Regions from separate parts of the Pseudomonas sp. NPDC079086 genome, predicted to be linked through region 3. Evidence: predicted binding sites of a transcription regulator. Region 3 holds the regulator's gene; each other region holds the start of a gene.
What was found. The regulator sigma-54, encoded in region 3, starts transcription at its own class of promoters, with help from an activator protein. The targets are predictions, from matches to a motif close to ANTGGCATNNANNTTGCTNT.
Positions count from the first base shown of each region.

Region 1: the regulator sigma-54 is predicted to act here: its motif matches at 2,777-2,796, upstream of glnA (glutamate--ammonia ligase).
Region 2: the regulator sigma-54 is predicted to act here: its motif matches at 1,594-1,613, upstream of ACIGEK_RS16625 (flagellar basal body rod protein FlgF).

Region 1 is NZ_JBITTY010000001.1:259,380-263,535, reverse strand. Features, by position in the region: gene ACIGEK_RS01185 (DUF4124 domain-containing protein) at 1-533, opposite strand, end outside; gene ACIGEK_RS01180 (DUF4124 domain-containing protein) at 536-1,102, opposite strand; gene glnA (glutamate--ammonia ligase) at 1,277-2,683, opposite strand; gene thiI (tRNA uracil 4-sulfurtransferase ThiI) at 3,011-4,156, shown strand, end outside.
Region 2 is NZ_JBITTY010000003.1:408,122-412,277, reverse strand. Features, by position in the region: gene flgD (flagellar hook assembly protein FlgD) at 1-96, shown strand, start outside; gene flgE (flagellar hook protein FlgE) at 140-1,456, shown strand; gene ACIGEK_RS16625 (flagellar basal body rod protein FlgF) at 1,662-2,402, shown strand; gene flgG (flagellar basal-body rod protein FlgG) at 2,449-3,234, shown strand; gene flgH (flagellar basal body L-ring protein FlgH) at 3,355-4,074, shown strand; gene ACIGEK_RS16610 (flagellar basal body P-ring protein FlgI) at 4,086-4,156, shown strand, end outside.
Region 3 is NZ_JBITTY010000004.1:173,806-177,961, forward strand. Features, by position in the region: gene rapZ (RNase adapter RapZ) at 1-434, opposite strand, end outside; gene ptsN (PTS IIA-like nitrogen regulatory protein PtsN) at 437-910, opposite strand; gene hpf (ribosome hibernation-promoting factor, HPF/YfiA family) at 926-1,234, opposite strand; gene ACIGEK_RS18855 (RNA polymerase factor sigma-54) at 1,427-2,941, opposite strand; gene lptB (LPS export ABC transporter ATP-binding protein) at 3,080-3,805, opposite strand; gene lptA (lipopolysaccharide transport periplasmic protein LptA) at 3,808-4,156, opposite strand, start outside.

The sequences.
Region 1 (4,156 bases), on a different contig from region 3:
GCCTTCTTGCAGGGGTTGACCATGCGTTTCTGCGCCAGGGAGATGCGCAGCATATGGAACGGTTGAGTGGGCGTGCGCTCGATGATGCGGCCCTGTAGGTCGATGATCTCCACCGCTAGCTGGTGCGTGCCGCGGTCGATGTTCTCCAGCGGGAACACCGGGCTGCTGCCTGCTTCACCCACCTGTACGCCGTCCAGCAGCAGGCGATAGCTGTGCTGGGGGAAGAGTTTCGGTTCGCTGTTGATGCTGACAATCAGGTTGCCGGCGCTGTCGCGGATGGTCGCATCGGGCTGTGGCACCAGAATACGCAGCAGGCTGTAGCGCTGGCTGGGTTCTGGCGCTTCAACTGTGGGTGCGGTCTGCGTCTGGATGGTCGGCATCGAATTGCTGGGTGCCAGCTCGACGCGCTCGGCATCACCTGAGCGGGGTTTATCGGTGAAGACGCGATTCCCTTCGGCATCTATATAGGTGTAGACCTGCGCGAAGGCAGGTAGAGCGAGCAGCATCAGGCCGCAGAACAGCAGATTGCGCATAGTTAGGGAGCTGGCTTTGGTTTGGGCTTTGGTGGCGGAGGTGGTGGGCGCAGGGCTGGGCTGCTGGTATTGACCCGCTGCACGGTAAACACGCTGGTGGCGCTCTGCTGGATCGATTTCTCGCCGCTGAGTACTTCCACAGCCAGGCTGTGTTCGCCACGGTCGGCATTGCTCACTTGCAGGCGCGGCACGTTGCTCGGTTGGCCGTAGGGCTTGCCATCCAAAAGCAGGCGCAGGCGATGGTTGCTGGCCAGGCGCGGCTGGATGTCCACGCCAACGCTGAAGGTGCCGTTGTTGGCGCGCATGGCTTCATCGTCGGGGATGCCGGTCAGCTGCAGCATGCTGTAAGGCGCGGCGCTGTCGGCTGGGTCGGGGTTGGTTGTGGCGGGCACACTGGGTACTGGCATCGACACGCTATTGGTTTTCGGCAGCTCGACATTCTGCGTCGGCTGGCCTTCCGGCGGCTGGTCGGTGAATACCGTGTTGCCATTGGCGTCGGTGTATTTGTAGATCTGTGCACTGGCCGGCAATGCCAGGCTCAGTAACAGGCAGATGAGCAGAGGGCGCATGCCTGACTCTCCCTAGTGATGTGCTCTTAGCCTTGCACTGCTCGCGCGCTCTGGCAAGCGCGTTGATGGCTGGGCGTGTACCAGCGCAGAAATCATCAGGTTAAAAGGTGTTGCGGGTGTGCCTCCAAGCGCAAAAAGGCCACCCGAAGGTGGCCTCTTGTATTGCGTGCAGGATTAGACGCTGTAGTACAGGTCGTATTCCAGCGGGTGTACGAAGGTGCGGACTTTGATTTCTTCTTCGCTCTTCAGCTCAAGGTAAGCGTCGATGAAGTCGTCGGAGAACACGCCGCCTTTGGTCAGGAACGCACGGCCTTTATCCAGCTCTTCCAGGGCTTCTTTCAGGCTGCCACAAACCTGTGGGATCAACTTGCCTTCTTCTGGTGGCAGGTCATACAGGTTTTTATCAGCAGCATCGCCAGGGTGAATCTTGTTCTGGATACCGTCGATACCGGCCATCAGCAGAGCAGCGAAGGCCAGGTATGGGTTGGCAGCCGGATCCGGGAAGCGTGCTTCGATACGGCGGGCTTTCGGGCTGGAAACGTATGGAATACGGATCGAGGCCGAGCGGTTACGCGCCGAGTAGGCCAGCATTACTGGCGCTTCGAAACCTGGGACCAGACGCTTGTAGGAGTTGGTCGACGGGTTGGTGAAGCCGTTCAGGGCTTTACCGTGCTTGATGATGCCGCCGATGAAGTACAGGGCGGTGTCGGACAGGCCGGCATAGCCTTCGCCAGCGAAGGTGTTCTTGCCATCTTTGGAGATGGACATGTGTACGTGCATACCCGAACCGTTGTCGCCGTACAGCGGCTTCGGCATAAAGGTCGCGGTTTTGCCGTAGGCATCAGCCACGTTGTGTACGCAGTACTTCAGGGTCTGAACTTCGTCAGCCTTGGCCACCAGGGTGTTGAACTTCACGCCGATTTCGTTCTGGCCGGCAGTCGCCACTTCGTGGTGGTGAACTTCGATGACCAGACCCATTTCTTCCATGGCATTACACATGGCAGTACGGATTTCGTGGTCGTGGTCGCACGGCGGAACTGGGAAGTAGCCACCTTTGACGGCTGGGCGATGGCCTTTGTTGCCGCCTTCGATGTCAGCGTCGGTGTTCCAGGACGCCTGCTCGGAGAAGATCTTGAACATCGAGCCGGAGATGTCGGACTTGAACTTCACTTCGTCGAAGATGAAGAACTCAGGCTCTGGACCAACGAATACGGTGTCGCCGATACCGGTGGTTTTCAGGAATTCTTCAGCGCGCTTGGCGATCGAGCGCGGGTCACGATCATAGCCTTGCATGGTGCTTGGCTCGATGATGTCGCAGACGATGATCAGGGTCGGCTCTTCGGTGAACGGATCCAGGACAGCGGTTTCGTCAACCGGCAGCAGGATCATGTCGGAGGCTTCGATGCCTTTCCAGCCGTGGATGGAGGAGCCGTCGAACATTTTGCCGACTTCGAAGAACTCGTCGTCCAGCGCATCGCGTGCCGGCATGGTCACGTGGTGCTGTTTGCCCTTGGTGTCGGTGAAGCGCAGGTCAACCCACTTCACGTCGTGTTCTTTAATAAGTTGAATCGACTTCGACATGCTGTCCTCCAGGTGGATAAGGCTCGAATGCTGAGCCCTCAATAGTATGTTACGGCCGGCGGCATACTCCGCCAGGGCATCCTGCCTCACAAGGGAGCAAATTGCATGCCAGTGCACAGGAATGGGTGTAAGCCCTGAAACTCAGGGCTGGCGGGGGCTGCGCGGCGCTGCTTGATAAATATTTGCACCGTTATGGGTCGTCGTATTTGTCATGCGCACTTTTGTGGTGCGCGATTTGTGTGGTTGAGGATTTTTGATCAAAGCGTGAGCAATTTCCGCTATAATCCGCGCCCCTGTTTTTTCGCGGCCTCGGCACCCACTGTTTTCATGAAACTGATCGTTAAAGTCTTCCCGGAAATCACCATTAAAAGTCGGCCGGTGCGTAAGCACTTTATCCGGCAGCTGGCGAAGAACATTCGTTCGGTTTTGCGTGAGTTCGATCCACAGCTGCAGGTCAGCGGTGTGTGGGACAACCTGGAAGTCGAAACCCAGATCAGTGAGCCGAAAACCCTGCAGGCGATGGTCGAGCGCCTGAGCTGCACGCCAGGTATTACGCATTTCCTGCAAGTCGATGAATACCCACTGGGCGACTTCGACGATGTGCTGGAAAAGTGCAAGTTGCACTTCGCCGATCAGCTGCCGGGCAAGATCTTCGCGGTACGCTGCAAGCGCGCCGGCAAGCATGCGTTCAGCTCCATGGATGTTGAGCGCTATGTCGGCAGCCAATTGCGCCAGCAATGCGGCGCGGCCGGCATCTCGCTGAAAGATCCGGACGTTGTCGTGCGCATGGAAATCCGCGATCAGCGCCTGTTCGTTATTCACCATCAGCACGAAGGCCTAGGCGGTTACCCGCTGGGCTCGCTGGAACAAACCCTGGTGCTGATGAGTGGCGGTTTCGATTCCACCGTCGCCGCATACCAAATGATGCGCCGCGGCCTAGTCACCCACTTCTGCTTCTTTAATCTAGGCGGCCGCGCCCACGAGTTGGGCGTGATGGAAGTGGCGCATTACCTCTGGCAGAAATTCGGCAGCTCGCAGCGCGTGCTGTTTATCAGCGTGCCGTTCGAGGAAGTGCTGGGCGAGATTCTCGGCAAAGTCGACAACAGCCAGATGGGGGTCATCCTCAAGCGCATGATGCTGCGCGCCTCCACGCGCATGGCTGAACGATTGCAAATTGATGCGCTGGTCACCGGTGAGGCGATCAGTCAGGTTTCCAGTCAGACCCTGCCAAACCTCGCAGTAATCGACTCGGCCACCGATATGCTGGTGCTGCGTCCGCTGCTGGCCAGCCACAAGCAAGACATCATCGACACCGCTACGCGCATTGGCACCGCCGAGTTCGCCAAGCACATGCCGGAATACTGCGGGGTGATTTCGGTCAACCCGACCACCAAGGCGAAAAAGCTGCGCATCGAGTATGAAGAGAGCCAGTTCGACATGGCCATTCTCGGGCGCGCCCTCGAGCGCGCGACC
Region 2 (4,156 bases), on a different contig from region 3:
GTCGACAGTGTGACCTTGGGCGGCAAAGAGTTGATGTTGAACCTGGCGGGACTCGGCAGCGTGCCAATGTCGCAAGTCCAGGTGATCGGTCAGTAACTAACAGGTTTTAGCCGCCGGCTGTCCGGCAAAGGAGTCTTCCATGGGTTTTAATATCGGTCTTAGCGGCCTACGTGCCGCGACCAGTGACCTTAACGTGACCGGTAACAACATCGCCAACGCCGGTACTGCCGGTTTCAAGCAGTCGCGCGCCGAGTTTGCCGATGTTTATGCGGCGTCTGTGTTGGGCTCTGGTTCGAATCCGCAGGGCAGTGGTGTGCTGCTCGGTGATGTGTCGCAGCTATTTAATCAGGGCAATATCAATTACACGCAGAACGCCCTGGACCTGGCGATCAACGGCAACGGCTTTTTTCAGACCAGCAACAATGGTGAAGTGAGCTACACCCGTGCCGGTTACTTCGGCACCGACCGTGACGGCTTTATGGTGAATAACTTTGGTTATCGCCTGCAGGGCTATGCGGTGGATGCCAGTGGTAATTTACAGAATGGCATCGTTAACGATTTACGTATCGAGACGGCCAGTCAAGAGCCTCGGGCAACTGAGAGTCTTGAGCAGGTATTCAACCTCAACTCGACTAATAGCGTGCCGACTACCGTGCCGTTCAATCCGTCGGATCCCACGACCTATAACTCGTCGACTTCGACCAATATTTACGACACCCAGGGCAACTCCCACGTATTCACCCAGTATTTCCTCAAGACTGGGCCCAATACCTGGCAGATGAATGTGCTAATCGACGGGCGCAACCCGGATGACCCGACGCTGACCACGCCTTCCTCTGTGGATCTACAGTTCACTACTGCCGGGCAGTTGGATATTCCTGCGTTGATCGCCTCAACGCCGACCGGTTTTGCTGTAGATGCCAATGGTGTTATCAACCTGACCACCTGGGTGCCGGCCGCGCCGGATAATGCTATCCCTCCTGTATGGAGTAGTAACGGCGCTACTGCCAGCCCCGCAGGTGTGGCTATTGATGTGCGTCCTTCAACGCAGTTTGCCAGTAACTTTGCGGTTAATCGGGTCAGTCAGGATGGTTACACCACTGGCCAATTGGCGGGGTTGGAAATTGATGACACCGGGGTAATCTTTGCCCGCTACACCAATGGTCAATCCAAGGTTCAGGGGCAAGTGATTCTGGCTAACTTCGCCAACGTCCAGGGCTTGACGCCTGTGGGTAAGACCGCCTGGGTGCAGTCCTTCGAGTCTGGTGAGCCGGTGGTCGGTACGCCGCGCAGCGGTACCCTGGGTGCGCTGCAGTCTGGTGCCCTGGAAGACTCTAACGTCGAGCTGTCGGATCAGTTGGTCAACCTGATCGTGGCGCAGCGCAACTACCAGGCCAACGCCAAGACCATTGAAACCGAAAGTGCGGTAACTCAGACCATTATCAACCTGCGTTGATAAGTGTTGCCTGCGGCAGGCAAGTGCCTGTCGCGGGCGGCAAAAGTACGCCGCGCTGGTATTTAGAAGGCTCCATTTGGAGCCTTTTTGTTTTTTTAAATTCATATTTATCAAATGCTTATTGTTGTTTTTTGAGTACTGGCACAGCCATTGCTTTGTAGCTTGTATAGAGCAGCGGGGCGGCAAGCCCACTCGGAGAATAACCATGGACAAGATGCTGTACGTTTCCATGACTGGGGCCCACCAGAACACACTGGCCCAGCGTGCCCATGCCAACAACCTGGCAAACATCACCACCAATGGTTTCCGTCGCGATTTTGAGCAGGCACGCTCCATGCCGATCTTCGGTGACAGTTATCCGTCGCGGGTCTATGCCATGAGCGAGCGCCCGGGTACTGACTTCACCCCAGGCTCCCTGCAGGAAACCGGTCGCGATCTGGATGTGGCCGTTGGCGGCAAGGGCTGGTTGGCTGTGCAGGCACCTGATGGCAGTGAAGCCTACGTGCGCACCGCCAGTTTGAATGTTGACTCCTTGGGCGTGCTGCGTACCGGCAATGGCTTGCCGGTGATGGGCAACGCCGGGCCGATTGCGGTGCCGCCAGAGCAGAAAATCGAAATTGGCAAGGATGGCACCATCAGTATCCGTGCCTTGGGCGAGGCGCCGAACGTACTGGCCGAGGTGGATCGTTTAAAGCTGGTCAATCCTGATCCCAAGCAGATGGAGAAGGGCACCGATGGATTGATCCGCTTCAAGGGCCAAGGCCCGGTCCTGGCTGATGCCAATATGGAGATCACCTCGGGCTTCCTCGAGTCGAGCAACGTCAACGCCGTGGAAGAGATGACCGCGATCCTCTCGCTGTCCCGCCAATTCGAACTGCAAGTGAAGATGATGCGCACCGCCGAAGACAATTCGGCGGCCATGGCGCGCGTCTTGCAGATGACCTAATTATCAGCACGCGGCGTCGTTAAAACGACGCCCGAGGAGAATCGATATGCTTCCGGCACTGTGGGTCAGTAAGACGGGTCTTACCGCTCAGGATATGAACCTGACCACCATTTCCAACAACTTGGCCAACGTTTCGACCACGGGCTTCAAGCGTGATCGCGCCGAGTTCGAGGACTTGCTGTATCAGATTCGTCGTCAGCCTGGCGGCCAGTCCAGTCAGGACAGTCAATTGCCTTCCGGTTTGCAACTGGGTACCGGTGTGCGGGTGGTGGGTACGCAGAAGATCTTCACTGCCGGTAGCCTGCAAACCACCGAGCAGCCGCTGGATATGGCAATCAATGGCCGTGGTTTCTTCCAGGTGCTGCTGCCCGATGGCACGGTGTCCTATAGCCGCGACGGTAGCTTTCACCTCAACTCCGATGGCCAGGTGGTGACTTCCAACGGTTATGCCTTGGAGCCCGCCATCGTACTGCCCAACGAAGTTCGCACCTTTACCGTGGGCGAAGACGGCACAGTGTCGGTGACTACTGCCGGCAACCCGCAGCCACAGATTGTTGGCAACCTGCAGACCGCCGACTTTATCAACCCGGCGGGTCTGGAAGCGATCGGTAACAATCTGTTTCTGGAGACCGCCTCCAGCGGCGCGCCGCAGGTAGGCACTCCTGGTTTGAACGGCCTGGGCACCACGCTGCAGAACACCCTGGAAAACTCCAACGTGAGCGTGGTCGAGGAGCTGGTGAACATGATCACTACTCAGCGTGCTTACGAAATGAACTCCAAGGTCATTTCCACCGCTGACCAGATGCTCGGCTTTATTTCACAGAATCTTTGATAGGTAGGGCCGGCTAGTCGCGTAGCGTCTGACCAGGCTTTGGATACAGCAAGGAATCGCTTGAACTGGCACTGGTGGCTTACGTTGCACGCCACCCCAGGCACGCATGAGGTAGTAGATATGAACCGGCTGATAATCATTAGTGCACTGCTTGGCCCTCTGGCTTTGAGCGGCTGCATGGCTCCCGCACCTAAGTCGGATGATCCCTATTACGCTCCGGTGATGCCGCGCACCCCGTTGCCAGCAGCGCAGAACAACGGCTCGATTTATCAGGCCGGTTTCGAGAATGGTCTGTTCGGTGACCGCAAGGCATATCGCGTGGGCGACATTATCACCATCACCCTGAATGAGCGCACTCAGGCCAGCAAGAACAACAACAGCAAAATCAGCAAAGACAGCTCTGCCAGCCTTGGCGTGCCTAACCTGTTCGGTATGACTGCGGCCCCGAAAAATCCCCTGGCTGGCCTTAGCGCTCTGGGCTTGACCAATGACACCCTGGGCCTGGATGCCAGCTTCGATGCCACCCGCTCAGCGGATGGCTCTGGTGCTGCCGGGCAGAGCAACAGTCTGACCGGCTCGATTACCGTTTCGGTTGCCGAAGTCATGCCCAACGGCATTTTGCTGGTGCGCGGGGAAAAGTGGATGACTCTGAATACCGGCGATGAACTGGTACGGATTGCTGGCCTGGTGCGCTCTGATGACATCGCCACCGACAACACTGTGTCCTCAACCCGGATTGCCGATGCGCGCATCACCTACTCGGGTACTGGTGCGTTTGCCGATGCCAGTCAACCGGGTTGGATGAGTCGTTTCTTTCTTAGCCCAATGTGGCCGTTCTGAGGATGGCCAACATGACGCTTAGCAAATACCTGATTACCGCTGTCGCCCTGTTGCTGGCCTCTGTTGCCCAGGCCGAACGGCT
Region 3 (4,156 bases):
TTGAGGTGCGTGGTGTCGATCTTCAGGTCGGCCAGGTCAATAATCGGCCCGAGCAGCAGGCTTTCATCGGCGATGGCTTCAGCCAGCGAACGGTTTTCGTTGGTCAGCGGATGGCGTCTGCGGGTTTCCGAGAAGCGCTTGAGCAGGGTTTCTTCGTCGGCATCCAGGTAGATCACATCGCACTTGATATGCCGTGCGCGTACTTCCTCTAGCAGCTCGGGAAAGCGCTTGAGGTGGCTCGGCAGGTTGCGTGCATCAATCGACACCGCGACCTGCGGATGCAGCAGCTCGGTGTGCAGCAGGGCGCGCTCGGCCAGTTCAGGCAGCAGCCCGGCGGGCAGGTTGTCGATGCAGTAGAAGCCGTTGTCCTCAAGCACATCGAGGGCGGTGCTCTTCCCGGAGCCGGAGCGACCGCTAACGATGATCAGGCGCATGCTCAGGCTCGGTTGAGTTGGCTTTGTACGTCCACGACCACCTGATACAGGGCTTCACTGCTTTCGGCTTGACGCAGGCTGGCACGCACATCGCTGCGATCGAGCATGCTGGCGATTTGCCGGAGCAGTTCCAGGTGAGCGTCGGTGGCCGCTTCGGGCACCAGCAGGACAAACAGCAGGTCCACTGGGGCGCCGTCGATGGCGTCGAAGTCTACGGCAGAGTCCAGGCGCAGCAAGGCGCTGATCGGCGCTGTACAACCGGGCAGGCGACAGTGCGGAATGGCAATGCCATTACCGAAACCGGTCGAGCCGAGTTTTTCGCGGGCAATCAGGCTTTCGAAGATGTCTTGGCCGTCCAGGTCAGGCAGCTCGCGCGCCACCAGGTTGGCAATCTGTTCGAGAACACGTTTTTTGCTGCCGCCCGGCACGTTCACCAGGGAACGGCCGGGGGTCAGGATAGTTTCAAGTCGGATCATAGGAGATAGACGATGTCAGCGGGCCATAGCGCCCTGTTGACGTTCGAGCTGTTTTTCCTTGTGTTTGATGAGTTGTCGGTCGAGTTTATCAGTCAGTAGATCGATGGCTGCGTACATGTCTTCATGCTCGGCATTGGCGACAACTTCGCCGCCGGCAATGTGCAGGGTCGCTTCGATTTTCTGTTTGAGCTTCTCGACCTCCATGGTGACTTGCACGTTGGTAATCTTGTCGAAGTGGCGCTCCAATCGGCCGAGTTTTTCGGCGATGTAGTCGCGTAGGGCGTCGGTCACATCCAGCTGGTGTCCACTGATGTTGACTTGCATACCGCTTTCTCCTTGTTGCCGTGTGTAAGAGGCAGGCGAGAGGCCTGCCGCCGGAACACTGTGGCGTGGAAGACTCTACAAAACGAGCCTGGCACGGTCGCTGATTGCTTGCTGGCAGTATGGCTGCTTTTGCGAAAAGGCGAGGCCGGACGTGTTGTGTATCGAGTGATCGTCTTCCTTCTTCGTGCCGCCTTAGATCAATCGTTTGCGCTCACTGGAAGGCGCTATTCCGAGGGATTCACGGTACTTGGCGACCGTGCGGCGAGCGACTTGAATGCCCTGTGCTTCCAGTAAACCAGCGATCTTGCTGTCACTCAACGGCTTTTTCGCATTTTCCGCCGCGACCAGTTTTTTGATGATGGCGCGGATCGCGGTGGACGAGCATTCGCCGCCCTCGGAGGTGCTGACGTGGCTGGAGAAGAAGTATTTCAGCTCGTAAATACCACGTGGCGTGTGCATGAATTTCTGCGTGGTTACCCGCGAGATGGTCGACTCATGCATACCTACAGCTTCGGCAATATCGTGCAGCACCAAAGGCTTCATCGCCTCGTCGCCGTAATCAAGGAAGCCGCGCTGGTGCTCGACGATCTGCGTGGCAACCTTCATCAGGGTTTCGTTGCGGCTCTGCAGGCTTTTGATAAACCAGCGCGCTTCCTGCAGCTGGTTACGCATAAAGGTGTTGTCGGCGCTGGAATCAGCGCGCTTCACAAAGCCGGCGTATTGCGCGTTGACCCGCAGGCGCGGCATCGCTTCTTGGTTCAGCTCTACCAGCCAGCGCTCGTTGTGTTTGCGCACGATCACGTCGGGCACCACGTATTCCGGCTCGCTGGATTCAATTTGCGAGCCGGGGCGCGGGTTGAGGCTCTGGATCAGGTCGATAACCTGACGCAACTCGTCCTCCTTGAGCTTCATGCGGCGCATCAGCTGGCTGTAATCGCGGCTACCGAGCAGGTCGAGGTAGTCGCTGGCCAGGCGCTGGGCTTCGCTCAGCCACGGAGTTTTCGCCGGCAGCTGACGCAGTTGCAGAAGCAGGCATTCGCCCAGGTTGCGTGCGGCGATGCCGGTGGGTTCGAACTGCTGAATGCGGTGGAGTACGGCTTCGACTTCGTCGAGTTCGATGTCCAGTTCCGGGTCGAAGGCCTCGACCACTTCTTCCAGCGTTTCTTCTAGATAGCCCTGCTGGTTGATGCAATCGATCAGGGTGACGCCGATCAGGCGGTCCTTGTCCGACATCGGGGCCAGATTGAGCTGCCAGAGCAGATGACTTTGCAGGCTCTCGCCGCTTGAGGTGCGGGTGGTGAAATCCCACTCGTCATCATCGTTGGTGCTACTGGGCAGGCTGCTGGCGCTGGTCTGGTAGATGTCTTCCCAGGCGGTATCGACGGGCAGCTCATTGGGAATGCGCTCGCCCCAATCGCCTTCCTCCAGGTTGTCCACGGTCTGCGTGGCTTCCTGATAGTTGGTTTCCTGATAGGGCGCTTCGGGCTGTTCGCTGGGGCTGGCACTTTCTGCGCCATCGGCCATGGGGTCCGAATTGTCGAAATCATCGCCATCTTCCTGGCGTTCGAGCATCGGGTTGGACTCCAAGGCCTCCTGGATCTCTTGTTGCAGATCCAGGGTAGACAGTTGGAGCAGGCGGATGGCCTGTTGCAGCTGCGGTGTCATCGTCAGCTGCTGGCCCATTCTCAGGACTAGCGATGGTTTCATTGCAGACCTTATTTACCGGCGTCTGTGCGCAATCCACTACAGGGCGTTTTCAAAAAGCGCCACTAGGAAGCAAATTATATGCCTGACTTTAAGGGTTTTGCCTAGCCTTGGCTGCAGTCGGCTTGAGAAAAGCTGTGGTTACAGCCTGAACTCATGCCCCAGGTAAACTTCTTTCACTGTCTGGTTGGCCAGAATTGCTTCGGCATCACCTTCGGCGATCAGCTGGCCATCGCTGACGATATAGGCCGTTTCGCAGATATCCAGGGTTTCGCGGACGTTGTGGTCGGTGATCAATACACCGATACCCTTGGCCTTGAGGTGATGGATGATCTGCTTGATATCGCCCACGGAAATCGGGTCAACACCGGCGAAGGGTTCGTCGAGCAGGATGAACTTGGGGTTGGTCGCCAGAGCGCGGGCAATTTCCACGCGGCGGCGCTCACCACCAGACAAACTCATGCCGAGGTTGTCGCGGATATGGCTGATATGAAACTCCTGCAGCAGGCCTTCAAGTTCCTTGCGGCGTGCGGCGCCGTCGAGGTCCTTGCGGGTTTCCAGGATGGCCATGATGTTGTCGGCCACGCTGAGCTTGCGGAAGATCGAGGCTTCCTGTGGTAGGTAACCGATGCCGGCACGAGCGCGGCCATGCATGGGCTGATGGCTGACGTCGAGGTCGTCGATCATCACGCGGCCCTGATCAGCCTGCACCAAGCCAACGATCATGTAGAAACAGGTGGTCTTGCCGGCACCGTTGGGGCCGAGCAGTCCGACGATCTGCCCGCTGTCGATGCTCAGGCTGACGTCGCGCACGACCTGACGGCCTTTGTAGCTTTTGGCCAAGTGTTGGGCTTTCAATGTGGCCATTATTACTGCGCCTGCTGGTCGGCTGGTTTGTTCTTCGGCTGGATCACCATGTCGATGCGCGGACGTGGCGCAGTGACGTTGGTGCCTGTGGCTCGGCCGGCGTTGACGATCTGGCGCTGGGTGTCATAGACGATCTTCTCGCCTTCGAAGGTGTTGCCTTCTTGAATCACCTTGGCTTGGTCGATCAATACAACGCGATCATTGGCCATGAAGTATTGGATGGTCAGGCCGTAGGCTTTGACGACCTGCTTGTCGGCAGATGGCAGTTGTTCGTAGTAGGCCGGCTTGCCGACAGAGGTAAACACTTCGACATCGCCCTGGGCATTCTGGGTGATGGTCACGGTGTTGCCC